Regions from separate parts of the Moraxella nasibovis genome, predicted to be linked through region 1. Evidence: predicted binding sites of a transcription regulator. Region 1 holds the regulator's gene; the other holds the start of a gene.
What was found. The regulator PhoB, encoded in region 1, activates phosphate uptake and scavenging genes when phosphate is short. The targets are predictions, from matches to a motif close to TGTCATNAANCTGTCATAA.
Positions count from the first base shown of each region.

Region 2: LU290_RS08275 (inorganic phosphate transporter) is a predicted target of PhoB. The motif match lies at 13,891-13,909, and genes of this name have one in related genera.

Region 1 covers NZ_CP089975.1:612,746-628,887, forward strand. Annotated here, with positions in the region: gene LU290_RS02780 (FAD-dependent monooxygenase) at 1-550, shown strand, start outside; tRNA gene LU290_RS02785 (tRNA-Ser) at 676-766, shown strand; tRNA gene LU290_RS02790 (tRNA-Ser) at 803-893, shown strand; gene rsgA (ribosome small subunit-dependent GTPase A) at 1,015-2,103, shown strand; gene LU290_RS02800 (rhodanese-like domain-containing protein) at 2,238-2,657, shown strand; gene LU290_RS02805 (glutaredoxin domain-containing protein) at 2,838-3,101, shown strand; gene secB (protein-export chaperone SecB) at 3,158-3,595, shown strand; gene LU290_RS02815 (YdcF family protein) at 3,655-4,389, opposite strand; gene murB (UDP-N-acetylmuramate dehydrogenase) at 4,386-5,477, opposite strand; gene LU290_RS02825 (low molecular weight protein-tyrosine-phosphatase) at 5,470-5,928, opposite strand; gene LU290_RS02830 (RNA-binding S4 domain-containing protein) at 6,009-6,413, opposite strand; gene LU290_RS02835 (hypothetical protein) at 6,406-6,888, opposite strand; gene argS (arginine--tRNA ligase) at 6,951-8,699, opposite strand; gene pstS (phosphate ABC transporter substrate-binding protein PstS) at 9,104-10,219, shown strand; gene pstC (phosphate ABC transporter permease subunit PstC) at 10,267-11,220, shown strand; gene pstA (phosphate ABC transporter permease PstA) at 11,335-12,189, shown strand; gene pstB (phosphate ABC transporter ATP-binding protein PstB) at 12,302-13,087, shown strand; gene phoB (phosphate regulon transcriptional regulator PhoB) at 13,251-13,952, shown strand; gene LU290_RS02870 (PAS domain-containing sensor histidine kinase family protein) at 13,952-15,232, shown strand; gene LU290_RS02875 (ASCH domain-containing protein) at 15,256-15,651, opposite strand; gene LU290_RS02880 (GNAT family N-acetyltransferase) at 15,740-16,142, opposite strand, start outside.
Region 2 covers NZ_CP089975.1:1,731,336-1,747,477, reverse strand. Annotated here, with positions in the region: gene gdhA (NADP-specific glutamate dehydrogenase) at 1-989, shown strand, start outside; gene LU290_RS08325 (D-2-hydroxyglutarate dehydrogenase) at 1,202-2,596, shown strand; gene LU290_RS08320 (sulfite exporter TauE/SafE family protein) at 2,665-3,525, opposite strand; gene ccoS (cbb3-type cytochrome oxidase assembly protein CcoS) at 3,544-3,717, opposite strand; gene LU290_RS08310 (hypothetical protein) at 4,092-4,595, shown strand; gene LU290_RS08305 (protein adenylyltransferase SelO family protein) at 4,728-6,188, opposite strand; gene LU290_RS08300 (acyl-CoA desaturase) at 6,342-7,520, opposite strand; gene LU290_RS08295 (TetR/AcrR family transcriptional regulator) at 7,831-8,445, shown strand; gene nhaA (Na+/H+ antiporter NhaA) at 8,843-10,072, shown strand; gene LU290_RS08285 (NAD(P)H-dependent flavin oxidoreductase) at 10,192-11,211, opposite strand; gene LU290_RS08280 (MliC family protein) at 11,553-12,032, shown strand; gene LU290_RS08275 (inorganic phosphate transporter) at 12,180-13,769, opposite strand; gene LU290_RS08270 (FFLEELY motif protein) at 14,075-14,803, shown strand; gene ubiE (bifunctional demethylmenaquinone methyltransferase/2-methoxy-6-polyprenyl-1,4-benzoquinol methylase UbiE) at 14,902-15,798, shown strand; gene LU290_RS08260 (SCP2 sterol-binding domain-containing protein) at 15,798-16,142, shown strand, end outside.

The DNA of each region.
Region 1 (16,142 bases):
TGCTGATGGCACAACGCAAGGTTATCGCCGTTCGGTGGTGTTTATTTGCAAAACTGGCGAAGAATCACGCTACCTAGAAGATGATGAGTATTTCAAACAGACGCTCCAGCAGGTCTTTGGCGAGACGGCAGGGCGATTTGTGGCGGTGGGTCGCCGTGGAGCGTATCCTTTGAGTAAGGTGCTGGCTCATCGGCAGGTGGTCGGTCGCTGTGTGATCATGGGCAATGCTGCTCACACTTTGCACCCTGTGGCAGGGCAGGGCTTTAATCTGTGTCTAAGAGACGCTCATGCGTTGGCGACCATGCTTGGCGAGAACATTCGCCGTCAGCCTGATTATGACTTGGGTCATCATGCTAATCTTGTCGCTTATGAGCAGGCTCGCCAAAAAGACCAAAAGCGTGTGATTCGTTTTTGTGATACGGTGGTGGGCAGTTTTTGCCACCCCAATCCTGTGATGAAATTCGCCAGAAATGTCGGTCTGATTGCCTTTGATAAAATCCCTGGTATCAAGCCTTTGGTGGCAAGCTATGCGATGGGCTTAAAATCCTAAATCTTTGCAGTGCAAAAAAGTGTGTGCTGATTTTGGAAGTTTTTTTTGGGAGTTTTTGATAATTTTTAAAAAATTGTCAAAAAATACTTGCAATCAATCAAAAAATCGCTATAATACACGCCTACGGAAGCTTGGCAGAGCGGTTGAATGCACCGGTCTTGAAAACCGGCGTGGGTTTGTAGCCCACCGAGAGTTCGAATCTCTCAGCTTCCGCCATTATTTTTATTTATCCCTTTGGGGATTGACCGCTTAGGAAGCTTGGCAGAGCGGTTGAATGCACCGGTCTTGAAAACCGGCGTGGGTTTGTAGCCCACCGAGAGTTCGAATCTCTCAGCTTCCGCCATTATTTTTTGTTTTCATAGAGCCACCCGATTGGGTGGTTTTTTATTGCAAAAAATTTGTTCAAACAGGGCTTTTGCGTTACAATGGGCGTTTTGATGTTGAAAAATTGAATTGCTTAGCCTATGTCTTTAATTCGCCGCCGTAAATTAACCAAAAATCAAACTCGCCAAATCCAAAAAAACCAAGACAACTTTGCCGATGATGGCACGCTTGTCGGTGGTGTGATTGTCTCGCATTTTGGTAAGCAATTAGATGTTCAAATTACCCAGTTGCCACGCATTTTGCCAGAATCTGACGGTGATGGCTTAGGCGATGGTCGTTTGCGTGTTGGTGAGATTTGGCGGTGCCATGCTCGCACCAATTTGCCGATGATGGCGGCAGGCGATGAAGTGAAATTTAGCGTAGATATGACCGCAGGCATGGGGCGGATTGAGCTACTTTCGGACAGACGCACGCTCATCACTCGCCCTGACCGCTACAATAAAGTCAAGCCTGTGGCGGCAAATGTTGATACACTTGCCATTGTGTTTGCTCCATTGCCCAAGCCTGCGACCAATTTGATTGACCGTTATTTATTGGTGGCACGATTAAGCGGTGTTAGACCGCTGTTGGTATTAAACAAGGCGGATTTGTTGGCAGATTTTGATGAAGTCAATCAAATTTTCCAAGAATATCAAGCACTTGGCGAAAGATATGATTTTGACATCATTCAGACTTCAAGCCTAACCCAAGGTGGTTTGGACGAGCTGATGAGCCACCTTGATGGCAAATTGACCATCTTTGCAGGACAATCTGGCGTGGGTAAGTCCAGCTTGATTAACCAAATTTTGCCCAACGCCAACCAATCCACCAATGTGATTTCGGTGGGATCGCAATTAGGGCAGCATACCACGACCACCAGTCGCCTGCTCGCCTTTGATGATCATGATTTGTCCAAAGGCGGTATCATTGACACCCCCGGTATTCGTGAATATGGCATTTGGCATTTGTCTGGCGATGACATCATGGCAGGTTTTGATGAATTAAATGACCTTCGTGGTACTTGCCAATTTCGTGATTGTAATCACGCCCAAAATGCCAAAGGCTGTGCGTTTTGGCAGGCGGTGGCAGATGGCGAAGTGCTGGCACGGCGAGTGGAGAGCTTTAATGAGCTGACCGAAGAAGCCAAGATGAATGCGTCTGCTGCCAGAAATCAATTTGCCAAAAACTGACCACCTGTGGTTGGCTTGAGATTGGCGGAATTTGCCTAAGATTTTGGCGAATAAAACTGGATTTTTCAAAAATTTCGCCCAAAGTTTGGTATAATGGGCTTTTTATTAAATTGACTTAACAAATCGGAGTAATTGTGGAGCGTTGGCTAACTTTTGTGGGGAATCACCCTGTGTTGTTCGGCATTTTGGCGGTGCTGATTGTGGCGTTTTTTATGGTTGAAGGCAAGCGTAATGGCAAAAAAGTTACGCCTAATGAGCTGGGTTTGCTTGTCAATAACCAGCACGCTCGCATCATTGACATTCGTCCTGCCAATAAATTTGCCGTCTCGCACATCTCTGGCAGTCGCAACATTCCATTTACCGAACTAAAAAATCACCTAGATGAGCTGCGTGCTATTGATACGCCTGTGGTTTTTGTGTGCGATGTGGGTCTGCAAGCAGGTGCGGCGGTGAGCCTAATGGCAAAGCCAAATTTCATGCGTCTGGCAGGCGGTATCCAAGGCTATCAGGCGGCAGGTCTGCCATTGGCAGTGGCAAATAAAGCCAAAAAATAAGCGTTATTGTCGCTAAAATCATCAAAAAAAGCAGAAAATGCCCAAAATGCGGACAAAAAGTGCGGTTTGGGCTTGAAAATCTGCCATTTGCACCCATAAACGCAAATAAGAATTGCTAATTTTAACACCATGCCGATGTTTGTTTATGCGACAATATTCGGCAAAATCAATGAGAGTATCATGACCCAAGCAACTTTATACATCAAAGAAGAATGCCCATACTGCAAGGCGGCAATCGCACTGCTTAATGACAAAGGTGTGTCGTATCAGGCGATCAGCGTCTATGACATGAGTGCTGATGAGCGTGCGGCGGTGGCAGTGCGTACCAACAATCACCGCACTGTACCGCAGATTTTTATTGGCGAGACCTTCGTTGGTGGCTTTGACCAATTAAACAAACTCAATCAAAGTGGCGAACTGGATGCCATGCTTGATGCTTTGTAATCGACGATTTATTCGGTATTTATCAATTTTAACCAAATTAACCAAAGGAGCTCATTATGACAGAGCAAGCACAACCACAATTAGGTCTTGAACGCATTTATGTCAAGGACATCTCATTTGAAGTATCAAGCGCTGAGGTATTCACCAAAGAATGGCAGCCTGAGATGGACATTAGCCTTGCGACTGCGACCAATGACCTAGATGAAGATCATAAAGAAATCGTCCTAACTGTCAATGTGACAGTAAAAAATGGCGGCAGCACCGCCTACATCGCCGAAGTGCAGCAGGCGGGTATTTTCCTACTAAAAAATATCCCAGAAGAAGACATGGCACACCTGCAACAAGCCTATTGCCCAAACATCTTGTTCCCTTACGCTCGTGAAGTGATCAGTGATTTGGTGTCTCGTGGTAGCTTCCCACAGTTGCTATTAGCACCAGTGAATTTTGATCAAGCCTATCTACAAGCCCAAGAGCAAGCTCAAAACGATGCTTGATGGCATTTGCCAAACAAAAAAGCGGTCTTAATGATCGCTTTTTTTTTGCTTTGGATTCATCAAGAAAAAATCTTGGGCTGTCGTCTGGGCGTGCTGATTTCTTCTAGGCTGATTTGTGCTTGGCTACGGCAGTTTGGCTGTGGGCGAAAGATGTCTCGTGCTAGGGCGGCGATTTCGTAGATGGCACGGCGTGAATGCACAAGATTGGCATCAACATCCGTCCATGACAAAGGCGTGGCAAGCGGTGCAGGCTGTGGTGTGGTGGTGATGCCTGATAAGGCAAACTGTCGTCTGGCTCGTGCCATGTGGTAGCGGTCTGTGACAAGATAGACGCTCTTTGGTAGTTCGTGGTGCGTGAGCAATTTGGCGGTAAAGGCGGCATTTTCGCAGGTGTTCATGCTGGCATTTTCGCTGATGATGGTGGCTTTTTTTGGCGAGTCTTTGAGCGATGAACGCAAATAATCGCCAAGCCAAGGAGATTCTGCACCACTGGTGATGATGACGGTGGCATGCTGTTTGTGGAGCATGACGGCGTGGTCGGCACGGCTTTGGCTGTAGTGATTTAAGACGATGTCGTCATTGTTTTTGGTTAAACCGCCACCGAGTACAACCATCACGCTGGGTGTCTGCTTGTCATGTCCTAGCGTGATGGCGCTAAATGCGTCCAGAAATAACACGCTGATGTTGGCAAAAATTGGCGTAAAAGGCGTGATGACGGCAAAAGCAATCATCAATACAAGCGCAAGTAAGGCTTGCCAAAGTCGCCGTGTAAATTTTTGCCAAAAAGACATCATGTTGGGGTCGTGCCTTTTTCATCAACCCACACAGGCTCACGCACAAGCGTTACGCCAAATCGCTCAAAGACCGTCTTGATGATGAACGCTTGGGCGGTGGCGATGTCGTCTTGGGTGGCGATGTATGGTGCGTGATTGGTCAGTACCAGCGCCTGTTTTTGATGGGTAAGAATGGGGGCGATGCCTTTGCCTTTTAAGCCTGCTTTATCAATCAGCCAGCCTGCGGGAATTTTGATGAAATCGTCATCAATGGGGTAGCTTGGCAGGTCGGCAAATGTCGCTTTTAGGCGTGTAAAATCCGCCATCGTGATGATGGGATTTTGAAAAAATGAACCGCAATTTGCCAAGACATTAGGGTCTGGCAATTTGGCTTGACGAATCTGAACCACAGCATCAAACACATCGCACGGATGCGGAGTGTTGCGCCCATGTGCTTTGGCAATGTCGCCTGACACGGTACTAAGATCGCCATAGCTGGTCAGCACTTGATCGCAGGTTTTGTGCAGTTTAAACACCACATGGCTGATGAGATGACGGTTTGGATTGTCCTTAAAAAAACTGTGCCGATAATCAAACTCGCAAGATGAGTTGTCAAAGCTGATTTGTGAGCCATCCGCCAAATCAAAAGCGATGACTTTTTCAATAAAATCAGAGACTTGCACGCCATAAGCACCGATGTTTTGCACAGGACTTGCTCCGACCAAACCAGGAATGAGTGCCAGATTTTCCAGTCCGTACCAGCCGTGATTTAGGCAGGTTTTGATAAAATCGTGCCAATTTTCTCCGCAGGCGACCTGTATGGTTATGCCATCATCGCTCTCGGATAAAACTTCAATACCCAACAAGCGTGGCAGCAGCACCAAAGCGTCCAGTCGTCTGGGCAAAAGCACATTGCTACCGCCAGAGAGTACGAATGTGGCAAGCTGTCTGTGTTTGGCAAAGTCAATGGCAAGCCTGATGTCATCTGCCAGCGTGTCTGCATTGTCCAAAATCATCGCATGGCTTGCCGTGCAGGACAGTGCCATGGTGTTATTTTTTGACAAATCGTAGTTGTCAAGGATAGTGCCTGATTGGGTGGGCTTAGTCATGTGTCGCCCCTTGTTGCCAGCGTGTCAGCCAGTGCTGGCTTGCCTTTTCAATGTGTGCAAACATACTTTGAAAGTCGCTGATGTCGCCATAATACGGATCGGCAACTGCCAATTCATCAAACATCGCCACTTGGGCGGTGGCATCGGCTGGCATGATTTTTTGTAGGTTGGCAAGGTTATTGGCATCCATCGCAAAAATCATGTCAAATTCATAAAAATCATCTGGGCGAACTTGTCTGGCTCTAAGTGCGGACAAATCATAATCCAGCGATTTGCCCACCGCCACCGCTCGCTCATCAGGCGGACTATTTGTGTGATAATTGGCAGTACCTGCCGAATCAAAATGAATGTTAAGTCCTTGATTTTTGGTGAGTTTTGTCATGACGGCTTCGGCAGATGGACTGCGACAAATATTGCCAAGACAGACGAATAGTACAGATTTTGGGTGCATGATGATTAAATTTTTTACTTTAAAAATGCCTTCATTGTAGCATAAATTGCCAAGATGGGCATAAAATCTATGACGGTGGTTTACCAGCGATCTTTAAATTTCGCCAAATCTCGGCGTTGTTTTTTATCGGGCTTGGTGTCGGGGCGAGCTAGGTTTTGTAGTTTTCGCTGTTCTGCAAAAAACGCTCGAGTCGCCATGCTTTCTTCGGTCTCTTCGTACAGCGTGGCGGCGATGGTGGCATTACCACGATTTTCGGATAAGGCTTTGATAATAACCACTTTTTCTTCCAATCGAGTGGCGTGTCCTTGACGAATGGATAATGTATCGCCCACTTGCAATTCTTTGCTGACTTTGATTTTTTGGCCATTCATGTGGACTTTTCCGCTTTCTATCGCTTCTTTGGCAAGAGTGCGAGTCTTAAAAAATCGTGCCGCCCACAGCCATTTGTCGGCTCGGACACGGGTCAATTCTGTTGTTTCAGCCATGTTTTATTTTCTCTTTCATGTGTTCAATCCATGCTTGCGTCTCTGGGGTTTGTGCAAATGGATTTAGGTTAAACTCTTTATTGTATCTGCTACTGTCCGCCCAACTGACAAAATACACCGTATCGCCAAGCTCATCATGTGGTTTGATGGTCAATTTAACGGCGTTATTTTGAAAGGCGAAAAAGTAATAGTCATAATTGATTTCCACGATGTCTTGATAACCAATTTCAACGCTGGTCTTGTGATTTTTGATTAAAAGACCTTTGCCAGTGTCAATGACTTCATGGGCGGTGCGTGGATAAATCTTTCTGGTGTGATAAAACGCTAGCCCACAAAGTAGCAAAATCACTAAAAAATCCGTGGGGCGAAATAGGGTCAGTATAAAAATAATCAACAAAACCCAACCGCCATGCTGATAACCAAGAGTTAGGTATTTGGTGTTATGGTTGGCAATGCTTTTGGGGATTGGTATCATGGTGTCTCAATGGTGTTTTATGAAGAAGCAAAAAAGGGCGAATAAATCCGCCCTAAGTGAATTTACATTCTCTCCACCGTTTTAATGCCAAGCAGTTCTAAGCCTTGTTTTAAGGTTTTGGCAGTCAAATCGGCAAGTTGCAAACGGCTGTTTTTAACCTCATCTTCGGCAGATAAAATCGGGCAATGCTCATAAAATGCCGAGAACACGCCTGCCAATTCGTACAGATACAGTGCCAGCGTGTTTGGCAAAGCGTCTTTGGCGGTGGTGATGAGACATTCTTCAAATTGTAAAAGTTTAATCGCAAGCGTGCGCTCTTTGTCATCACGGATGATGATGTCGCCTGTCAGCTCATCGCTTGCCACGCCTGCTTTGGCAAAGATGGAGCGCACCCGAGTGTACGCATATTGCATATACGGTGCGGTATTGCCTTCAAAAGACAGCATGGCGTCCCAGTCAAAGACATAATCGGTATTGCGGTTTTTGGACAGGTCGGCATATTTGACCGCACCGATGGCGACCGCATTGATGACGGCTTGTTTTTCGTCAGCAGACAGCTCACTTTGGCGTTCGCTCATTAGGGCAGTGGCTCGCTCTACTGCTTCATCAAGCAGGTCGGCAAGTTTGACCGTGTCGCCTGAGCGAGTTTTAAAAGGCTTGCCATCTTTACCCATCATCATACCAAAGGTGTGATGCACCATGTCAAAATCAGCAGGGACAAATCCGCCCATTTTGGCAATGCCCCACGCCTGCTTAGAATGCTGGGCTTGGCGAGCGTCTGTAAACAAAATCACACGGTCGGCACCCAGCGTGTGCTTGCGGTACTGGGCAGCGGCGATGTCGGTGGTGGTGTATAGATAGCCACCGTCATTTTTTTGGACGATGACACCCAAAGGCTCACCTTCTTTGTTTTTAAATTCGTCCATATAGACGACTGTTGCACCGTCATCTTCTACGGCAAGTCCTTGCTCTTTTAGGCTCTCTACCACACCTTTGAGCATGGGGTTGTATAGGCTTTCGCCCATGGTGTCTTTGGGCGATAGGGTTACGCCTAGACGGTCGTACAGGGCTTGGCACTGGGTCATGGTCAAATCGACCAGTACTCGCCATTTGGCAAGCATGGCTTCATCGCCACTTTGCAAACGCACGACATACTGGCGAGAAGTCTCAGCAAAATCAGGGTCGGCATCATACAAGGCTTTGGCATTGCGGTAGAAATTTTCAATGTCAGCCAGTGCCATGTCGCTGGCGTTGTCGCCATTTTCTGCTTCAAATTTTTCCAAATAAGCAATCAGCATACCAAACTGCGTGCCCCAGTCGCCAATGTGGTTGGCACGAATGATGGTATTGCCCAAAAATTCAAGCGTACGCACCACGCTGTCGCCAATAATCGTGCCACGCAAATGCCCGACATGCATTTCTTTGGCGACATTGGGCGATGAATAATCCACCACAATCGTGTCGTTTTGACTGTGGCTTACGCCCAAGTGCGAATCGGTGCGAGCGGTCTGTACAGATTTGGCAAGAAATGCGTTATCAAGAAAAATGTTGATAAAACCCGGTCCTGCGATTTCAAGCTTTTCTGCTACGCCTTGTAGGGCTTTGGTTTGGGTCAAGTCATCGACCACTTTTTGGGCGAATTCTCGTGGGTTTAGTCCTAATTTTTTGGCAGCACCCATGATGCCGTTGGCTTGATAATCGCCAAATTGTGGTTTGCCAGATTGTTTAATCACAGGGTCGGTGTGAGCGTCCGCCCCTGCGTTGTGCATGGCGGTTTGAAAATGCGTGGAGAGTAGGGCTTGAATGTTCATGAGATCTCTTTTTGTAAATTTGTCGTGTCAATTTGACGAAAATTTAATGATAATTTGACAATAATAAAACTGATAATAATACCAAAAAATCAGTGATTTTTGGGGAAAAAATGCAGTATTTTGCAAAAATTTTCTCACGGCTTGGCGCCATGATGCAGCACTTCTTACATTCTTAACTTCTTACATTCTTATAAATGGCGATTTGCGTGTTTGGCTGATTTTTAAATGTTGAGCTGTGAAAAATAAACCATGAAAGCCAAACCATAAAAAACCATTAAAAAAGTGCGCATTTGTCATGGAATTGTCATTTTTGCTTGCTAAACTTACTGCCATCAAGAGAGTGGCTGACAATGTGAGCGGTCATTCATTGAATAAAAATGTCAATCAGGCAACGGGAGCCAAACATGAAACTGAGCAAATTTTCTTTATCAATCTTAGCAGCGTGCGGCGTGCTGGCACTGACGGCGTGTCAAGACAACACCCCGCCACAGGCAGCGCAGCAAGCCCAAAGTAGCCAAAGCACAGGTAGCGAGCAGGTCGCCATGACTGTGACAGGTGCAGGCGCATCTTTTCCGCAGCCAGTATATGTGCGCTGGGCTCAGGGCTTTTTGGATGATGTGGGTGGTCAGGTGAATTATCAATCCATCGGCTCGTCAGGCGGCATCAAGCAAATCATCGCAAAGACGGTGGACTTTGGGGCGACAGACTCACCGATGAGTGGCGAAGAGCTTGCAGCAAATAATCTGGTGCAATTTCCGACCGTGATCGGCGGTGTGGTGCCGATCGTCAATATCGATGGCGTGGCGGCAGGGCAGCTAAAACTGACAGGCGATGTGCTGGCGAAGATTTATCTGGGTGAGATTGTCAAATGGAATGATGAGCAAATTCGTGCGCTGAATCCTGATTTGGCTTTGCCTGATGAAAACATCGTCACGGTGTTTCGCTCGGACGGCTCTGGCACGACTTTTATTTTTACCAATTATCTAAGCCAAGTGTCTGATGCGTGGAAAAATACCGTCGGCGCAGAGAAAACTGTCAGCTGGCCGACTGCCAAAACAGGCACGGCAGGCAAGGGTAATGAAGGCGTGGCAACCTATGTGGGGCGTGTCAAAAACTCGATCGGCTATGTTGAATACGCCTACGCCAAACAAAATAATATGAGCCACACACAGCTACAAAACGCCAAAGGACAATTTGTCAGCCCATCACAAGAGACTTTTGCGGCGGCAGCAGATGTTGATTGGTCGCAGGCAGATGGCTTTAATCTGGTGCTGACCAATCAGCCAAGCGACAACGCGTGGCCACTGGCGGCAGCGACTTTCATCTTAATGCAAAAAAATCCTGCCAACGAACAAAACGCCAAATCTGCCTTAGCTTTCTTTGATCATGCCTTCAAACAGGGCGATGCGATGGCATCAGAGCTGGACTATGTGCCGCTACCAGACAATGTCAAGACTTTGGTCAAAGCTGAGTGGCAAAAAGTAGTCGGTCAAGATGGCAAGCCTTTATTTCAACCATAAAACAGACGGCTCAATCACAATCAACACATTAACCAAAAGACGATCTTATGAATGACATGTTTGCCAAACGATTACAACAACAAGAGCGGCTTGATGCGCTGTTTGTCGGTGCGACTCGGCTGTTTGCGTGGCTGGTTTTACTGATATTGGGCGGCATTTTGGTGATGCTGACCTATGGGGCATGGCCAAGTATCGAGCGCTTTGGGCTTGGTTTTTTGACATCGAGCAGCTGGGATGTGGTGGCGGGCGAATATGGGGCGCTAGCACCGATTTATGGCACGATCGTCACTTCGGTGATAGCCCTTAGCATCGCTGTGCCTGTCAGCTTTGGCGTGGCGATTTTCTTGACTGAGCTTTGCCCAAGATTTTTAAAAAAACCTTTGGGTGTGTGTATCGAGCTTTTGGCGGGCATTCCGTCCATCATTTATGGCATGTGGGGCTTGTTTGTATTTGCGCCGATTTTTGCCAAATATGTGCAGCCAGTGCTTGCCAAAAGCATCGGTCAGCTGCCTGTATTGGAGCGGTTTTTTGCAGGCGTGCCGATGGGTATTGGTATCTTGGCGGCGGCATTGGTACTTGCGATCATGATCATTCCTTTCATTGCGTCAGTGATGCGAGATGTGTTTGAAATCGTGCCACCGATGCTCAAAGAGTCTGCCTATGGACTGGGCGCAACTCGCTGGGAAGTGATCAAACATGTCGTTCTGCCCTATACCAAATCAGGCGTGGTCGGCGGTGTGATTTTGGGTCTGGGCAGGGCGCTGGGTGAGACGATGGCAGTGACTTTCATCATCGGCAACACCTTTAATCTTAGCTTGGATTTATTTGGCTCAGGCGTGTCCATCACTTCGGTGCTTGCCAATGAATTTGCCGAAGCCATCGACCCTTTGCACATTTCATCGCTGCTGTTTTTGGGGTTGATTTTGTTTGTCATTACCTTTGTCGTGCTGTGCCTGTCTAAGGTGATGCTCATGCAAATGACCAAGCATGAAGGGCGCTGATTTTTACCACACTTATCAAGTGACAACAGTTATTAAGACAGTTATGAAGAAGGAATGATTATGCAAATCGAAGTGAGTCGTAAGCCAAATCTAGCCATCCGCCGACAGCAAGTCATGGCAAAAAAGACAAGCACTAATGCCATCTATGCACGCCGCCGCCTGACAAACCAGTTTTCCTTATTGCTGGCTTATCTGGCGATGGGTTTTGGGCTGTTTTGGCTTGGCTGGATTTTTTATACGCTCATCAGCGAAGGCATCTCTGGGCTTGGTGCGCACATTTTTAGTATGAATACGCCGCCACCGATGATGCAAGGCGGTCTAAAAAACGCCATCGTCGGCAGCCTTATGATTACGATGGGCGGGCTGTCTATCGGTACGCCGATTGGTGTGATGTGTGGGATTTATCTGGCGGAATTTGGACAAAACAGCAAGCTTGCCGTCGCCACTCGCTTTTTAAATGATGTGCTGTTATCAGCGCCATCGATCGTGATTGGGCTTTTTATTTATGCGCTGGTGGTGGTGCCGATGGGCAATTTTTCTGGCATGGCAGGCTCGCTTGCGCTGTCGCTTCTGGTCATTCCTGTGGTGGTGCGCACTACCGAGAACATGCTGCGTCTGGTGCCAAATTCGCTGCGTGAAGCGGCATTTGCACTGGGCACGCCCAAGTACAAGCTTGTCGGCATGGTGACTTTAAGAGCGGCGAAGGCAGGCGTGCTGACAGGTGTGATATTAAGCTTTGCACGCATCTCTGGGGAGACGGCGCCGCTGTTATTTACTGCGCTGAATAATCAGTTTTTTAGCACGGACATGTCGGCACCGATGGCAAATTTGCCAAATGTGATTTATCAATTTGCCATGAGTCCCTATGCCGACTGGCACGCACTGGCATGGACGGCAGCGCTCTTGATCGCTTTGTCGGTACTGTTTGCCAACATCGTCGCTCGTGCGGTGCAGTCTCGCTCACATTGATGTCATGAAATAAAAACAACCAACCATCTAGGAGTATGTGATGGCTTTTTTTAAAACAAATTTAACCACAAATTTAACCACAAGCCAACCGACAAACGACGCTTTTGACACCATGCCAAACCCCACATCTAAGCTTGTCGAAGGCGCGTCTAAGCTTGTTGTGCAGGATTTTAACTTTTATTATGGCAAATTTCACGCCTTAAAAAACATCAACCTTAGCATCGAGCCACACCAAGTGACAGCCTTCATCGGACCATCTGGCTGCGGCAAATCGACTTTACTGCGCAGCTTTAACCGCATGTATGATCTGTACAATGACAGCCGCACCACTGGCAAAATCTTGCTTGATGGCGAGGATATTTTGACCGACAAGACCGATGTCAATCTGCTGCGTGCTAAGGTCGGCATGGTCTTTCAAAAGCCCACGCCATTTCCGATGTCAATCTATGATAATGTCGCTTTTGGGGTGAAATTGTACGAAAAGCTGAGCAAATCTGAGATGGATGAGCGGGTCGAATGGGCGCTGAAAAAGGCGGCGCTGTGGACGGAGGTCAAGGATAAATTAAAACAATCTGGCAACTCGCTCTCTGGCGGTCAGCAGCAGCGACTGTGCATCGCTCGGGCGGTGGCGTGTCGTCCTGAGGTGCTGCTCTTAGATGAGCCGACTTCGGCGCTCGACCCCATCTCCACAGGCGGCATCGAGGCGCTGATCAGCGAGCTAAAACACGACTACACCATCGCCATCGTCACGCACAACATGCAGCAGGCAGCGAGAATCTCTGATCGCACGGCGTATATGTATTTGGGCGAGCTTGTGGAGATTGGCGATACTAAGACGATGTTTGAAAAACCTAAAATGCAAGCCACGCACGACTATATCACAGGCAAATTTGGCTGATTCGGTTAAATTGACAAAAGATGTACAAAATGTTTGATAATTGGGCTAAAATCGGTCATGATGATGAGTGATTAGATGGCTGTTTGATGGTAAAATCATACCAAATCATGCCAAAAGCAAGCCGTCCTTGTACTTTGGGTGGTAAATTTATAAAGGAAAAATCATGTCAAATGTCGCAACTGTTTTGGTGGTGGAAGATGAGCCTGCGATTCAAAGGCTCATCGAATTTGCGCTGGTGCAAGCAGGCTTTAAGGTGGTGCTGGCAGAAAGTGCAGAAGATGCCAAAGCCATCATCGCTGAAAAGCTGCCTGATGTGCTACTACTAGACTGGATGCTGCCTAAGATGTCTGGCGTGGCATTTGCCCAAGCGCTTAGGGAGGTGGCTCGGACGAGTGATTTGCCCATCATCATGCTGACCGCCAGAAGTGAAGAGAATGATAAGGAGCTTGGGCTAAATCTGGGGGCGGATGACTATGTCACCAAGCCGTTTAGCCCACGAGAGCTGGTGGCACGCATCAAGGCACTACTTCGCCGCCGAGCCCCACAAAAGACCGACAGCGTCGTTAAGGTCGGACGCATGACGCTAAACCCCCAAGACCATGAGGTGAGCGTGGATGGTCGGTCGGTGCATTTGGGACCGACTGAGTTTAAGCTTTTGCATTTTTTTATGACGCACACCGATCGCATTTATGGGCGTGCTGAGCTTTTGGATTTGGTGTGGGGCGATCATGTTTTTATTGAAGAGCGGACGGTGGATGTGCATATCAGACGGCTTAGAAAGGCGCTAGAAGAGATGGGCGTGGCGCATTATGTGCAGACGGTGCGTGGCGTGGGCTATGGTTTTTCGGCGAAGGATGTCGGCTGATGTGGCAGGTTTGGCAGGCGGTATTTGTGCTGGTGGTGGCACTGTTTGTGGGGATCTTGGGGTGGCTTTTGGCAGGGCAGGTGGCAGGCTTTGTCGGGGTGATTGTGGTGCTGTTTTTATGGGGGATTTATCACAGCATTCATACGCATCGGCTGTCGTCTTGGCTGGATGGTGGGGCTGTGCCGACTGCCATCGTGCCTGCCTTTGATCGTAGTGTGGGTGGCTGGCAGCTAATTTTTGATCAGCTAAGCCTTGTGCAAAACAAACAAGCCAAACACAAACAACGCCTAAGCGACGCCATACATCGTCTAAACCGCATGATGGCAAGCCTGCCCAGCGCCTTGGTCATCATCAATGAAAAAGGCAGTATTGAATGGAAAAATGCCAAAGCGGACGATTATCTGGGTTTGCAAGCGTCCAAATTGCCCATCAAACAGCAGGTGAATGACGAGCATTTTGCCGCTTTGTTTGATGATGCCATCGCCAATGGCGGCTGTGCGGATGTGAAATTTACCCTAAATGCAAAGACGCTACTTATGACCATCATTCCCATCGAGGCTCGTGCAACCATGCTCATCGCCAATGACATCAGTGACAACGAACGGCTTAATAATTCCAAAAACATTTTCATCGCCAATGTCAGCCACGAATTACGCACGCCTTTGACCGTGATTCAAGGCTTTTTGGAAATGCTTGAAAATGATGGCTTGGAGCAAGAATTGCGTCATGAATTTGTAGGTTTAATGCAAAAAGAAACATCAAGAATGATGGCGCTGGTGGAAGGGCTTTTGACTTTGTCTCGCCTAGAAAATGACCAAAAACCACTCGAAGATGCCCTACCTGTCAATCTGTCAGACATGATAGCAGGCATCTGTGATGAGGCGCTAAGACTTGGCAAGACGCACCACATCACAAGCCACATCGCCCCTGATGTGTGGGTAGATGGCGTGCCAAAGGATTTGTACAGCGTGTTTAGCAATCTTATCTTTAATGCCATTCGCCATACCGAAAGTGGTACGCAGATTGAAGTGAATTTGTCGGCAGATGATGAGATTGTGTTTTTTGTCAAAGATGATGGCGAGGGTATTGCCAGTGAGCATTTGGTGCATTTGACGGAGCGGTTTTACCGAGTGGATCAGGGCAGAAGTCGCAAAACAGGCGGCAGTGGGCTTGGGCTTGCCATCGCCAAACACGCCATCGGACGGCATCAAGGTGTCTTAAAAATCGCAAGTCAAGTCGGTCAAGGCAGTCAATTTACCGTAATTTTGCCAAAAAAATAGGTTGGTAAAAAACTAAGTTTGCCTTACAATGCTTTCACGACTTTAAATTCTGTAAATAACAGTCCCATTTCTTTATCAAATACCCCATGGCGTTCAAAAAATTCTTGATGAGCGGTTTGCCAATAAGCCAAAGACAAATCGCCTTCACCTTCTTTTCTTGCCAAATTTTCATCCACTTCATCAAAGTTTTTGATAAATTGGGCGGTGAGTTGCACCACGCATTTTGGCGTGTCCCTGCCGTCTGTGATGACTTCAAATCCGCCAACCAAAGTTTTATCATTTTCTTCCAAATGCCATTGCAAAGCGGTGCAAGTCAATGTCTTTTTACCGTCTAATAAAAGCTGCACCAGTTCGTCCGCCATTTCTGGACTGTCGCCAAACGACCAATGGGGCAAGGTGTTAAGGTTTGGAATGTTCATTATATTTTTCCTTTGATTGTAAGGTGCGTACCACATACCACAAATTTACATCCAAATGGTGCGTCATACTCATTTACATATCAGCTAATTATAACAAAATCCAATAGCGTCTGATGGTTTTTTCGCCAAATGGTACGGTATTTTCCAAAATACCACCATTGGCTTCAATGACTTTTGCCGAGCCGATATTATTATCATTGCAAGTGATTAACGCCTTATTGACACCCTTATTTTTTAATACACTCAAGGCATAAGCCAAAGCATTTTTTGCAATGCCTTGCCCTTGAAAGTCTGGGTGCGTGCTATAGCCAATATGACCGCCAAATTGTAATAAAAACTCAGTTAATTCATGGCGAATATTGACAATACCAACCACAATATCGTTTTTGATAATCAAAAAGGTATCATTGGCAACCTTGTCATAACCAAAAGTATTTGTGCCAGCAGGGGCATACACATAATCAAGCCATTGATCAAAATTGCTTTTGTCA
Region 2 (16,142 bases), 1.1 Mb from region 1:
TGCCTATGGGCGGTGCTAAGGGTGGCTCAGACTTTGACCCTAAGGGCAAAAGTGAGGCTGAAATCCGCCGTTTCTGCTATGCGTTCATGCGTGAACTTCACAAAAATGTCGGTAAAGACATGGATGTGCCAGCAGGCGACATCGGTGTGGGCGGTCGTGAAGTAAACTATATGTTTGCGATGTACAAAAACCTAACCCGTGAATTTGAAGGCGTATTGACTGGTAAAGGCGTGGGTCATGGCGGCTCGCTGATTCGTACTGAGGCGACTGGTTATGGCCTCGTGTATTTCCTTGACAATATGCTAAAAGTAAACAACGAAACCCTAGAAGGCAAAACTGTCTTAGTATCAGGTGCAGGCAATGTGGCACAATACGCTGCCGAAAAATGCCTACACTTGGGCGGTAAAGTCATCACTTTCTCTGACTCAAAAGGTACTTTGGTGGACAAAGACGGCTTCACCCAAGAGAAAATTGACTGGGTGAAAAACCACAAGGCAGAAGGTAAAGCGTTGGCTGACTATGTGTCAGAATTTGGCGGCGAATGGCTAGAAGGTCAAAAGCCTTGGCAGTTTGATGCTGATGTGGCACTGCCTTGCGCCACCCAAAACGAAGTGGATGCAGATAATGCAAAAGCATTGGTTAAGCATGGCGTAAAATATGTGAGCGAAGGTGCAAACATGCCATTGACCGCAGAAGCCATCGACATCGTGCGTGACAACGGCATCGCTTATGCACCAGGTAAAGCAGCGAACGCTGGCGGTGTGGCGGTGTCTGGTCTGGAGATGAGCCAGAACTCTGTGCGTCAGTACAAGAGCTTTGAGGAACTCGATGTTCAATTGCAAGACATCATGAAAAACATCCACGACAACTCGCTAGAAGCTGCCAAAAAATACGGCACAACCAAAGGTGCGGTGGATTATATGACAGGCGCCAATGTCGCAGGCTTTACCCAAGTGGCGAACGCACTTGTGGCGTATGGCTACCTATAATCTTTGATGGATAAATATCAAACCGAAATCCGCTCGTCATGGGCGGATTTTTGTTTTGATTGATGCTTGGCTTGCCATTGAAAGCCAAAATTTTTGTTGTTCATGTCACAACTTTTTTGCCATTTACACCACATCGCTGACAGGTTATAATGCGTCATTGCATGACATTTGTCAGTCATTCCACACATTTTAAAGATGTATAGAGAATTTTCATGACCCACACCGCTTTTTTGGACGAAGTCCGCAGCATCCTTACCGACAGCCAAATCAAAACTGACGAAGGCAGCCTAGACAACTGGGGTAAGGACTGGACGAAACATTTCGCCCCAGATGCATCAGCCATCGTTTTTCCACGCACCACCGAAGAAGTCGCCCAAATCGTCCGCCTTGCCAATGAACACAAGGTTTGCCTTGTACCGTCTGGCGGTCGCACAGGTCTGTCAGCAGGGGCAGTGGCGGCAAATGGCGAAGTGGTGGTGAGTTTTGACAAGATGAGCGCCATCGGTACTTTTTATGAAGCCGACCGCATGGTAGAAGTGGAAGCTGGTGTAATCACCAAAGCCTTGCAAGAATTTGCCGAAAGTCGTGGACTGTACTATGGCGTGGATTTTGCGTCCGCAGGCTCAAGCCAAATCGGTGGCAACATCGGTACAAACGCAGGTGGCATCAAGGTCATTCGCTATGGCATGACTCGCAATCAAATCTTGGGCTTGACGGTCGTCACAGGCAAAGGCGACATTCTGGAGTTGAACGGCGGTATGCTCAAAAACGCCACGGGCTATGATTTTCGTCATTTGTTCATCGGAGCAGAAGGTACGCTTGGCTTTGTTACTAAGGCACTCATCAAATTAGAAAAACAGCCTGTTGATTTGACCGCCATGGTGCTTGGCGTGCCTGATTTTGGCTCGGTGGTGGCACTGCTCAAACGCTTTAATACCGCTTTGACTTTGACTGCTTTTGAGTTTTTTGACCAAGTTGCCATTGAAAAAGTCATCAGTGCTGGACACGCCAAAGCCCCATTTGACAGCCAAACGCCATTTTATGTGTTGCTTGAATTTGAAGCCATCAGCGATGAAGTGCTGAACACAGCGATGGGCGTGTTTGAGCAATGTGCCGAAGACGGACTCATCGTTGATGGCGTGATGAGCCAAAGCGTGGGGCAGTTGCACGAACTTTGGAAGCTGCGTGAAAGCATCTCCGAAACCATCTCGGTATTCACCCCTTACAAAAACGATGTGTCGGTATTAATTACGCATTTGGGCGATTTTATTGCCGATATTGAAAAGATTGTTAAGGACAATTATCCTGATTTTGAGATTTGCTGGTTTGGGCATATTGGCGATGGCAATTTGCATTTGAACATCTTAAAACCTGAAAACCTCTCCAAAGATGAATTTTTTGGCAAATGCCAAGTGGTCAATCAATATGTCTTTGAAACGGTGCAAAAATACAAAGGCTCAATCTCTGCCGAACACGGTGTGGGCATGACCAAAAAGCCGTATTTGGATTATACTCGCTCGCTTGCCGAGATTGAATATATGAAAGCGGTTAAGGCGGTGTTTGACCCGAATAACATCATCAATCGTGGCAAGATTTTTGATGTTTGATTGATTGTACGGTCGGATTTACATGAATAAAGCACCTTTTTTGGGTGCTTTATTTTTGTGCTGTCTTTTTAGTGATGGCTGTGCGTGTCTGTATGATTTGTGTGCGTACTGTGGCTGTGGTCGCTATGATTGTGGTCGGGGCTGTGATGGTTGTGCTCGCTGTGCGTGGCATGGTCGCGTGTGCCGTGATGACTGGTGTGGTCGTGCGTGCTGTGATGGGCGTGCGCTGTGTGATCATGCCCATGCATGGCGTGCATGATGGCAGGCGATAGGGCGACCGAAAGCCCTGAGATGAGCATGAGTACGCCGCTGAATTGACGCAGGTTAAATTTTGCCACCATTTTTTGCAAAAAAGCGATCATGGAGTCGGTGGCGATGAGCATGGGGAGTGTACCCAGTCCAAAAAACAGCATGAATACCGCGCCAGACAAGGCATCGACTTGCGTGGCTGCTGTGCTGACCGCCATGACAAGCGCGCCATATACCAAGCCGCACGGCAAAAGCCCCCACAGCATCCCTGCGCCCATTGCTTTGGGCAGGCTGTTGATGGGCAGGACTTTTTGGCGGATGGGCGAGAGTCGATTCCAAAGTCCCAAGCCTAGTTTTTCAAGGCGATTTAGCACAGGTACGCCGAGCATCAGCAGGGCGGCAAAAATCAGCGCACCGCCCAGCAGAATTCTGGGTAGGGCATTGTCCGTCAAAAATGGTGCAATGACTTGGCTGCCAATAAGGCTTGCGATGACGCCAAGCATCATGTAGCTGATGAGTCTGCCGATGTGATAGGTGATGATGAGCGCTCGACGCTTGCTTGGGCTTAGGTCTCTCATCGAGATACCAAAAGCGGCAACAATGCCGCCGCACATGCCCAAGCAATGTGGCGACCCAAAAAATCCCATGGCGAGCGCAGCCAATAAAAGAGTCATGGTCATAAAAGTAGCCCTAAGTGCTTATTTGAGTTGTTTGTGAAGTTTGCGGCGTTCTTGACGGTCGTCTAAGATGATTTGTTCTGGGGCATTGTCCAGATCTTCAAACTGGTTTGACTTCACCGCATACCAAATCGCCCAAATCGCCACCACAAAGAGCATGAGACTTAATGGAATGAGTAGATAAATGCTTAACATGGCGTTCCTGTTGCAGTTTCGCCAGCCATGCTCGCTTGATAACGCTTGCTTGACGGCTGTCTTGTTGTGCCAAATGATGAATGATTATTATAACATACTATCCATCAAATGGCATGAGGATGTTGACTTTGGAGCATAAGGACGACGCACCAAAGAATTTAAAAGTCTAACTAAAATCTTTGACTACAAAATTACAACCAAAAGCATGGGGTTTTGTCTTGCCTTTTTTGTAAAAATGCTTGATACTCAAAAGGATAAATATTGAGTTTATTTTAGTGAGTGTATTTGAATTTGACATGCTTTATTATTATTGCGCTTTGAGATGCCATTTGAAGTGCTGAGCATAAAAATCAAAAAGACCATAAAGAAAAGATATGATTGATATAAAACAGTGGCGAGTGCCGACGGTGCTTGCGGCATCTTTGTTATTTTTGGCTGCTTGTGACAGCCCAGCGCCTACGGGTAAAGACAGTGCGACACAAACGACAGCCGCACCGATTGCGACCATGCCGACGGCAGCCGTTACCATGGGTAAGACCAAAGCAACCGAGCAATTCATGACGGGTCAATGGCGAGTGGTCAGCATGAATGGGCGAGACATTGACGGCGATTTGATGCTTGATTTACGAGAATTTGGCACTGGTAAGGGCGAGTTTTATGATGGCTGCGAGCGGATTTTGGTGACTTTTAATACGCACGATTTGTCCAATGAAAAGCTGCTCATCGACCGCTCAACCAGACAAAATGGCGAATGCACCAGCGAGCTCATCGATGAAGTGATGTGGATGCTTAGTGATGTCTATGGCTTTGAGCGGCAGGGCAGCGACCTTAAAATCATCGCCATGCAAAACGCCATTCATCTGGTGCCAGTCAGATAGGTGCATAAGCGTATTTTAAGGCGTTCGTTTGCTCATTTGCTGGCAAAGATGGGGCTGACAGGGGTGGCTTTTGGCATTACCCTTGTTAGCCCTTAGTGATTTTTGGGTGTGTTGCCAAGCCTAAGTTCAAGCCTAAGACATGCAGCTAACAGGCGTCATGTCGTGGCGGTGAGTCGGCGTGGTGTCGTCCTTGACGGCGATGCTTTGTACATCAAAAGGGCGGCTGAGCAGCTCAAAGAGCCTTGCCATCTCAGAAAAATCATCATCAAGAGCGCCTTGAATGGCGCGCTCTGCCATGGCGTTTCTTAGAATATAAACAGGGTTGGTTTGGCGTATTTTCTGCACGCTTTCTTGCGTGCTTGTGGTATGGCGCATGTGTGCCTGATGGCGTGCCAACCAGTCTTGCCATCGCTCCCATCCATGCTCTTGGTGCCTTAGCTCATCATTCAGCGTCGCCAGCAGTGCTTGCTCATGCGCACAGCCATCATCGAGTAAGGCGGCAAGCGCACGAAAGCTGTTGGTATAATCAAGCTCATAAGTTTTTAATAAGCCGACAAATTCATACGCCAAAGAAAGGCTTGTGCTGTCTTTGGGTAGCCCAATTTTCTGGCAAATGCCCTCATCATAGCTGTCGTGTAGCGTCGTCTTATAAGCATCTAGGCAGTCCGCCATCACCGAATCCTTGACAGACAGCAGCTCAAAGCAGGCAAGCCAGCGCTGCAAATTCCAATGTCCGATGGTCGGCTGATTTTGATAAGTGTAGCGACCGTGATGATCGGAGTGGTTGTTGATCCAACTGGGATTGAAACGCTCCATCATGCCAAACGGACCAAAGTCGAGCGTCGTACCTGTGATGTTCAGATTGTCCGTATTCATGACACCATGGCTAAAACCGACAAGCTGCCACTTGGCGATGAGCTTGGCGGTGTTTTTACACACCTGACGCAAAAACTCATCGATGTCGTATCTGTCAATCTTTGGATAATATGCCGCCATCATCTGATAACTAAACTCGCCAAACAGCTCGGGATGATACACCGCCAGCCACTCAAAATGCCCAAGTCTGACATGGCAGTCGCTCACTCGCAGAAGTGCCGCCGCCCGCACCATCTGCTGACGCATGATTGGCGTGTCTGAGACAACGCAGCCAAGCGCATTTGAGCTTGGCACACCAAGCATGGACAGTGCATGACTGCCAAGATACTCACGCACGGTGCTGTCTATCATCGCACGCCCATCGCCAAAGCGAGAAAAAGGGGTTTTGCCTGCGCCTTTTAGGTGTAAATCTTGTAATTTGCCTTGTTTATCAAACACTTGCGTAAGCAGCAGTCCTCGTCCGTCGCCCAGCTGTCCTGCCCACTGCCCAAACTGATGCCCAGCATAGACCATGGCTAGGGGCTGAAATTCATTGGGAAAGGCAGCATTATCAGCGCCGATGACACGCCGCCAATCCACCTTATCGACAGGTGAGTCGCTCAAAGTCTCATGCAGTGCGTGATTAAAATGCATGAGTCTTGGGTTGTCAAGCGGCATTGCGTCTTGGCGGTGGTATAAGGCGGGATTGAGCGTCAGGTAGTGGTGATGGTGTTTCATGTGCTAGGCTTAATGTTGGCTGGGTGGATTTGATGCCCTTGTAGGCAAAATTGATGATATAAAATCTTAAAATCACCAAAATTGTACCATAAAAAAGACCCTTTATCATGCAGATAAAGGGTAAGGAGAAACCAGATGTAGGGATTCTGAGCATTAGGCGGATTTGCCTTTTAGGTGCAAATAAGCGTGCTCGATGCGTTCGCTGTGCGCCAAAATTTGTGCCTCGATTTGAGCAAATTGCTCTTTGAGCTTTTCGTCGGCCTCATGCAGACGGTTGGCAAATTCGGTGCGTTTTAGCTCGACCGACTTGGCTTTTAGGGCGTGCCATTCCTCGACGGTCTGCATGAAAGCGTCATATTCTGCGCTGATGCGCTCTTTGAATACTGCCAAACGCTCGTCCAAACTCATCTCGCCGCCTTGAGCGATGCGCTCTTGGGCACGCTTAAACTGCATGGTGACTTCGGCGTGCTTGATGGTGACATCATCGACACGCTTTAAGTCTTTGGCAAGACCGACTTTTGAAAGGATACTGATGAACCATTTGGTCGGGTCGTATTGCCACCATTTGACGCCATTGCGATAGTCGTATTGGAAATAATGGTGGTAATTATGATAGCCTTCACCCCAAGTGAAAATCGCCAAAATTGGGTTGTCTCGTGCGGTGTTTTCATCTGTATAAGGGCGAGTGCCGAACATATGACACAGCGAATTGATGAAAAAAGTAAAGTGATGCGTCAGCACCATGCGCAAAAGACCTGCGATGATGAAAGTGCCAAGCATGTCGCCAGTCAAAAGACCCGCCAGACCCACCACCAAGACATTGGTCAATACCACCCATAGACCGTAGTATTTATGCTGGATTTGTAGAACCTTGTCTTTTTTTAGGTCGGGGATGTTTTTGTAGTCATATTGACCACTTGGGTATTTGCGCAGCATCCAATCCATGTGACTGAACCAAAATCCACGCTTTGATGAGTATGGGTCGTCATAGACATCATCGACATGGCGATGGTGCGTGCGATGCCCAGAGCACCAGTCAAAAGCCGAGCTTTGCACCGCCAAAGTCGCCCCAAGCAACAAAAAGTACTTCACGATCGGATGGGCATCATACGCCTTGTGCGCCCACAGACGATGGTAGCCTGCGGTGATCGACAGCCCTGTCCATGCCATAAAAAACGCAAACGCCGTCCATACGGCAGGATTGATGCCATGTGTCCACAAGTACCAAGGCACAAGCACAAGGGCAAGTATCGGAGTGGACAACAAGACGATGGCGGGCACCCAGTTAATCGGGGGGTTGTCAAAGGTTTGTGGATTTCTTTCGACGCTCATGGCAATGTCCTGTTGGTCAAAATTAATAAAAGTGATGCTACTATTTACTATTATAGCTGAAAAATTGATAAAAGTGAACATTTATTCACATCAAATGATGAATGTATGTGGTGTGTGATTTTTTATGGTGGCTACATTTGGGTTTGTTAAAATTAAAGAAGATGTGACAGGCTGATGATGCTATGAAATTTTTATACATAAATGGCTGTTTTTCGTCAGTTGAGTTTGCTATAATTTTTGGACTTTTTGAGAATTTTATCAAGGTTAAAAACTAAGCAGGTCTGAGTGTATGGCTTGCGCAAGGATACTTATGCCAAATCGCAAGGAATTATTTGAAATACGAGAGTTGAAGATTCTAGAAACTGCCGAACAACTTATTTTAGAGTCTGGCGAGGGAGATTTGACGCTTGACAGCTTGGCGCAGCATCTGGATTTGGCGAAGGGTACGCTGTATAAGCATTTTGCCAGTAAAGATGAGCTTTTGCTGCGTATTTTGATCGACTATGAGCGTAGGCTGTTGCGCATGAACATGACGCAAGATGGTGCGGGCGCTGGTGTGGCACGCATGGCGCTTTTGCAGCTCAGACTGCCACAGCGTGCGATGCTGTTTAATCACATCGAAGAGCGGCTGGCTGGCACTTCGGTGGGGTTAAACAAGGTCTTTGGCGAGCTGTATCAGGTGCGTCGAGAGCGCATGAAACGGCTGATGGAGATTGCCGAGCAGTATCTGCATGAGCAAAATAGTGCCATGGCGGTGCGTGACTATGTGGCGCTGATTTGGGCGGTGGGTCAGGGCGGCGCAGGGCTGTTAAATTCTAGCTTTTATCAGCGTTATTTGGGCAGTCGAGAGACCTTAAAATTTGCCTTTGTGCAGCAGCTGCTTGATCTGCCAAAGATGTATCCTAACAATGATGCAGCGTCTTGATGAATGCTTGATTTGCCATTTATTTGCCATTTGCCGACATCATTTGTCATCAATTCATGATCTTAGGTCATAACTGTCCACTTTTTATCCTATCGATAGGTTTTTTGTAACTTTTTGCTATAAATATCGCAAAAATCATTTAGCCTCATCAGTTTTTGTGATATATTGCTAACCTTGTGAAAGGTTTTTTGATATATGCCCATAGCCATCAGTCACTAAGTGACAGCAATAATTAAGATGAGCCAGTGCAAGCAAGCTTGATGCAGGCGCTCATCTTGTTTGAATGACATGGCAAATCAGTAAATCTTGACACATTTTGTTGTGCTATATTTAACTTTCATATTTTAATTTTTTAATTTGACATTCACCGACAACGCCTACGATAAGAGATACAGCCATGCCGATGAACCGCATTAAGTCTTTTTTTGAACTCGAAGCCGCAGGGGGGATTATCCTTGCGCTTGCTGCCATTCTTGCGATGATCGTCGCCAACTCGCCTTTGCATACATTCTATGATGCTTTCATTCATGCGCCTGTTGTTGTGCAGATTGGGGCATTTGAGATTGCCAAAGATGCTCACCACTGGATCAATGACGGTCTGATGGCGATTTTTTTCTTTTTGGTAGGGCTTGAATTAAAGCGAGAAGCGCTCATCGGCGAGCTTTCTGACATAAAGCAGATCATTTTGCCTGCTTTGTGTGCGGTCGGTGGTATGGTCGTGCCTGCTGCCATCTATGCTGCATTTAACTACAATAACAGCGAGCATCTGGCGGGCTGGGCGATTCCTGCGGCGACCGACATCGCCTTCGCTTTGGGTGTGCTGAGCCTTTTGGGCAATAAAGTGCCTAATGCGTTGAAGGTATTTTTGGTGTCGATTGCCATTTTTGATGACATCGGTGCGATTGTCATCATTGCGCTGTTTTATACTGCTGATTTGTCGTTGGCATCGTTAGGGATTGCGCTTGCGTGCCTTGTGCCGCTGTTTATTTTAAATCGTATGAATGTCGTGCGAATCACACCTTATCTTTTCATCGGACTAATCATGTGGGCGGCGCTATTAAAGTCGGGCATTCATGCGACTTTGGCGGGTGTGGCATTGGCGTTTTTTATCCCGCTAAAAAACAAAAAAGACCCAGAACATTCGCCACTTGAAGAGCTTGAACATGACTTGCATAATACGGTGGCGTTTGGGATTTTGCCACTGTTTGCCTTCGCCAATGCGGGCGTGTCGCTGGCTGGGGCAGGCATCAGCAGTCTACTACATCCTGTGCCACTGGGCATCGCCGCAGGTTTATTTATTGGTAAACAGGTGGGCGTCATGGGTGCGGTATTCCTTGCTTTAAAAACCAAAATGGCAAGCTTGCCAAAAGACACAACCATGATGCAAATTTATGGCGTCTCCATGCTTTGTGGTATCGGCTTTACCATGAGTTTGTTCATCTCAGGGCTTGCCTTTGGCGGCGTTCCAGAGGAATTTGACCCCCGAATTGGCATCATTGGCGGCTCACTCATCGCAGGCATCGTAGGCTATTTGGTGCTGCGTCGCAATATCAAAGATGCCGATAACCCAACACTTGCCGAGAGCAATGACATGTATCTGGGGACAGATGAGCTTAAAAAACATTGATTGAGCTTGACTTAAGGTAAGAGTAATAAAAACGGAAGAGGTTCAAAGTCTATTCCGTTTTTTTGCGCTAACGGTCATTGTAAAGAGTATCAAAACAAAAGGGCGCTAAGATAAAAGCACTAGCTGAGCCTTTTTATCAGCGTCTCCATGCTCTCATCACGGCAATTTGCCACACCAACGCCACACCAAAGCGACATATAATCGGTATTTTTGTTGCTTGCTCCGTGCGCCCTTAGCGACTTGGTCATGGCATTTAGGGTGGGGTAGGTGGGCAGGCTATCATTGTCTTTATCGGCAAAGCGGCGCATGTAGTCTGTCTCTATGCCCCTTGCCCATTTGCCAGAATATAGGCGAGTCAGCCGAGTATCTGATGCTTTGGCTTGTAATAATTTATCCTTCCAAAGTGGGCTGATCGGGCTTTCTTGGGTGGTTAAAAATGTCGTACCCACCGCCACAGCATCTGCGCCACCATCTAGCATACACCGTACATCTTCACGGCTGGCAATGCCACCTGTGGCGATGAGAGTGATGTCTGAGCTGGCTTTGGCAAGCTTTAATAGCGTCAAGGTGTCTGTCTTTTTGCCATCCACATCCAGCCAGCCGCCTTGATGACCGCCAGCGCCAGCACCTTGCACCACCACCGCATCCGCACCCACAGCCTGCCACGCCTGCACTTCATCTGGTGTGTTTGCCGTCCCGACCACCAGTGTGCCGACTTCATGCAAGGCTGCAACTTGCGCTTGGCTTAAAATCCCAAAAGTAAAGCTTGCCACAGGCACAGGCTCATCAAGCAGCACGGCAAATTGCTCGGCAAAGGTGTGTGCAGGCTTTGCATCCATGCTCGGTGTGACGCCAAGCTCATCATAAAGCTCTGACAGCCAAGATGGCATGGGGGCGGCATAGTGTTCGGTCAGCTGTTCGTCTAGGATCATCAGATTGACATTAAAAGCGGCAGATGTCTGCGCCTTGATGCGACCGATCTCATCTTTGATTTGGCTTGGCGACATCATGCCCGCCCCAAGCGAGCCCAATACACCAAGCTGACATGCCTTTGCCACAAAGTCGGCATTGCTTGCGCCTGCCATCGGTGCTTGAATGATGGGGGTGGTTAATGCCAGTTTTTCCATAAATGCGCTCATACCCGCTCCTTAAAGTTTATATTAAAGCTGAATTGACAATACGCCAAGATGCCATCATCATACCATCATAAAGGCGGTTCATAAAGACAGCAATGTGCAAAATAACCGCTAAAATAACCACCATTTATTTGCTTGATGCTCATATTAAGCAAGTGTCAGCAAGCCACACCATCAATTTGAGAGTTTGTATACAATTTCACCATAATTATGTGCAATTTTGTAACAATTTTAGCGAGATTTTGCGTTATACTAAAAATTGAATTTTGGAAATAAATCTCATTTTCAGGGATTTGTCCATTTTATTCGCTGTCCTGATTTTAACTCATTCAAAGGAATTTATCATGAAAAAATTATTGATTGCAACTGGTGTTGTTTCTGCATTGGTTATGACTGGCTGTGCCAGCACCACAGCACCCGTCGCTGACAAGGGCAAGGCGCACCATCACCATGTAGAAAAGCATAAGCACCACAAAGGCGAGAAAAAGGGTGAGCGTGGTCACTTCCAGGCGTTCCAGTGTGAAAACGACGCTGCCATCAAAGTGCATCATGTGCCAGAGCATGACCTGATCAAAACACGCATCAACGCACCATCTTGGAACCTAAATGAGGTGTCAGTGGACATGAAAGCTGCACCTGCGGCGTCTGGCGAGCGTTTTGTCAATGATGTCAATGCTTCTGCCAAATACGAATGGCACAGCAAGGGCAATATCGGCGTGCTGTCTGTGAAGGATGCCAAAAATGTCACGACAGAGCTTAACTGCGAAAGAGTCAAATTTGACAAAAAGCCACACAAGCACAAAGCACCTGTGGTCGCATCTTAATATTGATCTGATGATTTAATCATGCCTTTAATAAAAAACGCAAATCAGGTTGGTTTGCGTTTTTTTGATGGGTGTCATGTGGCTATAGGCTGGTAATCTAAAAACCCCGCCAAGCAAGTCTCTTGGCGAGGTTTTGGTGAGTGCGGCTTATAAAATGTTGCTTAGCAATAAGAATAGTAGTGCGCTCATGCCAGCTGCTGCGGGCAGGGTGATGATCCATGCCAGACCGATGGGTTTCATCAGTTTCCAGTTGGTGTTTTTGTTCACCACGCCGATACCAAGGACTGCACCGACCAAAATGTGTGTGCTTGATACAGGAATACCAAGGCTTGATGCGCCCATGACCACTGCCGCCGCCGCAAGCTCTGCGGCAAAGCCTGATGCTGGGTGCATTTCGGTAAGGTTGGTACCGACTGTCTGAATGACTTCTTTGCCGATGAACCACAGTCCGACAATGAGCGACACACCAAAGGTCAGCATGACAGGTGCAGGCACGGTGGCTTTGGCGGCGATGGCGTTTTCTTTGATCACATCCAAAATCGCCACAAAGGGACCGACCGCATTGGCGATGTCATTAGAACCATGACTGAACGCAAAGGCACACGCTGTAAACACCTGCATCCAGCTGAACATGATGAAGGTTGCCTTGCCCAAGTCCTCTTTGTGCTTGCCACGAATGGTCTTGGTGTAGATAAAGGCGGTAAGCCACACCATCGCACCGATCATACCCATCACAAGGCAGGCGTGCAGCGGAGACAGATTTAGACCTGTATTAGACAGACCCTTAAATACCACCATCGCCGTCATGATGACCGCACCCAGTGCAGCGATGAGCGGCACCCAAGTTTTCAAAGCTTTCAGTGTATCCATGCTGCTGCGTTCATTTTCGATGTCATGCAGCGAGCGGTAATAGTCCGTTTCTAGCTCATCTCGGTGGCATTCGCCCTCACTAAACGCCTCTTGGTCACGCAGTAGGGCGGTGGTGTACGGCAGCTTGTCGTCGTCGCTTAGGCTTTCAAAGTGTTCTTTTTGCTCACGCTTTAACAGCTTTTTCTGCGCTTTTAGCTCTTTGACACGCACCTCAACCTTTTCGTTATATGCCAAGATATTGCGCTTAATCAGGCTATATAAGATGTATGACAAGACGCCGCCAAGCAGGGGTGATGCCACCCACGAGATGGCGATTTCACCGATTTTTGACCATTTAACGGTAGAAAAAGCAAGGTCTGTGCCGCCCATGCTGATGCCAAGCACGATGCTTGAACCTACGATGCCGCCGATGATGGCGTGCGTGGTCGAGACTGGCAGACCTTTTTTGGTGGCAAATAGCAGCCAAAATGCCGCTGCCGCCAGCGCTGAGAGCATCAGATAGATAAACTGATTTGGCGTCACGCCAAGGCCGCCAATGTCCACAATGCCGCTACGAATCGTGTCTGTCACCGCAGCACCCGCCAGCACGGCACCCGACACCTCAAAAATCGCTGCCACAGCAAGGGCTTGCGTTACCGTCAGCGTGCCTGCGCCCACCGAAGTGCCGAACGAATTTGCCACATCGTTACCGCCGATGTTGAACGCCATAAAGATGCCAAAGAAACTTGCCACCATGAACAGCAAGACCTGCTGATGAGCTGTGTACGCCAGCCCCCAGAATGCAAAATAAACACAAACTGCCGCCAGCAGTAGCGCAAAAAACACATTTGCCCACATCGGCGTGGTTTGTTTTGCTGAATTTACCATAAATCCGCCAAAAGACTTAAAAAGACTTGATTAAGCACCAAAAGTGACTTTGGGTGTTTTAATCCTGAATAATGACAAAAAATAAACTGCCCAATGAACACTGCGGCATTTTATCCCACGAACATGACAGTTTTATGACAATTTTAACATATTGTCAGAAAATTAACCATTTTTTGTCATTTTTTTATCAAATTGTACAAGCTCATCACAGCAGATTTATGCGTATTGAAATTTGCCACATCAGCCCAACATTAACCCATCATCACTAAGACCATCATCAAAGACTATTATTCAAAGGATGCTTTATGTCGCAAATTCAATCTCTTGTAGATACGCTCAATGCCTATCAGGCCCTGCCACACCACAGCGATGATGAGCTTAGGGCGGTATTTTTGGCGGTGCAAGCATGGCAAAAACAGCGCATCCACCAAAGCAACCACGCCTTATTTACCAGCCCAAACACCGCACCACTGGCACACTATCTGATTGATCGCATTTATGGCGACAAAGATTTTGACATACTCGCCAAACAGCTTTTGACCGCAGGTAACAATGCCCTAAATGGCTCAGGTCGCCTTGAAAAACTCATCCCAAAAAACACGCTTGCCACAGGCATTTTGGGTGTCAAATCCGCCGTCCTAGCGATTGAGCTTGACCTACAAGTCGCCCAATTTATCCACCAAAATCCCAAGTATTATCAAGCATTTATAGAAAATGGCATCACTGATGAGCTGATGATTACCGCCTATCAAACCCTAAACACCAAAGACGCACGCATTGCCCAAATCCACGACATCACCACCGTATGCCAAGCGTCTTATCAGCAGTTCAATTCGTTTTTATTGCAAAAAGCCTTTAAACTGGCGAAAAACACCGCTTATCAGCACGGCTACCAGCCTTTGTACGACTTCATTCACGATGGGCTATTTGCCATCAAAACCATCAAAAACATTGACGATTTTACCACGCCATTTAGCCAAACCGAGCTTGCCACCATCGCACGCATTCACACGCAAGGGCGTATTTTTGGCTGATTTGGCGGATTTTTGGATTGTTTGTATTATGGTGTAGGAAAATTGGCGGATTAGTGGTATCATTACAAGGATTTTTTAAGAGAATTTTGGAAAACATCATGAGCCACGACAACAGCATTGACAACAACGCCCAAAACAGCGACACCTTCACCAACCCAAACATCTTGCCAACTGGCACACCGCAAGGTCAAGCCGCCATGCAAACCCCTGCCAGCGATGCCCCCCAAAGCGATCGCTATTCTGAGAACATCGGTGCGACCACGCATTTTGGTTATCAGACCGTCGATGCCAAAGAAAAACAGCACAAAGTCGCCGAAGTTTTTACTTCTGTCGCCACCAAATACGACATCATGAACGACTTGATGAGCTTTGGCATTCACAGACTGTGGAAGCGCTATGCCATCAGCTTAACAGGCGTGCATTCTGGTCAGTCGGTGCTAGACATTGCTGGCGGTACAGGCGATTTGGCAAAAGTATTTAGCCGTGAAGTCGGTCGCTCTGGGCGTGTGGTATTGTCCGACATTAACGAAGCCATGCTTGAAGTCGGTCGCACTCGCCTGATTAACGCAGGCTGTAATAATGTGGATTTTGTGCTTGCCAATGCCGAGACGCTTGAGCCATTTGATGATGAAAGTTTTGACTTGGTCACCATCAGCTTTGGTCTTAGAAATGTTACCGACAAGCAAAAAGCCCTAGAAGCCATGCACCGTGTGCTAAAACCTGGTGGGCGACTGCTTGTGCTAGAATTTAGCAAACCTGTCTTTGAACCGCTCTCAAAGGCTTACGATTTGTATTCATTCACCGCCCTGCCACTGATGGGCAAAATCGTGGCAGGCGACTCTGAAAGCTACCAATATCTTGCCGAAAGTATCCGTATGCACCCAGACCAAGCTACCTTAAAAGGCATGATGGAGCAAGCAGGCTTTGTTAATTGTGATTATCACAACTTAACAGGCGGTATCGTGGCGGTACATCGTGGCTTTAAGGCTCGCTGATGATTGGTGTATTAGCATTAGGACTGGCTGAGCGTGCCATCAATGGCACGCTTGGCTGTGATCCGATGAGTCAGACACAGCTGGCAACTTTGTCAGGCAAGACCTTGCGTGTCATCATAGACGAGCCAAATTTGTCTTTGGATGTGCTGTTTTGTGATGATCATCTGCGATTTGAGTCAGTCAGCCAAAGTCTATTTGAACCACAAGGCGGAGTCGTCTGTCAGCCTGACTGCACGCTCCATGTCGCCACACCACAGCAGCTACTGGCACTCATGCAAGACTCTACTGGCAATCTGCCCATCAAAGGCGACTACAAGGTACTCATGCAAATTAAGGCACTGGCA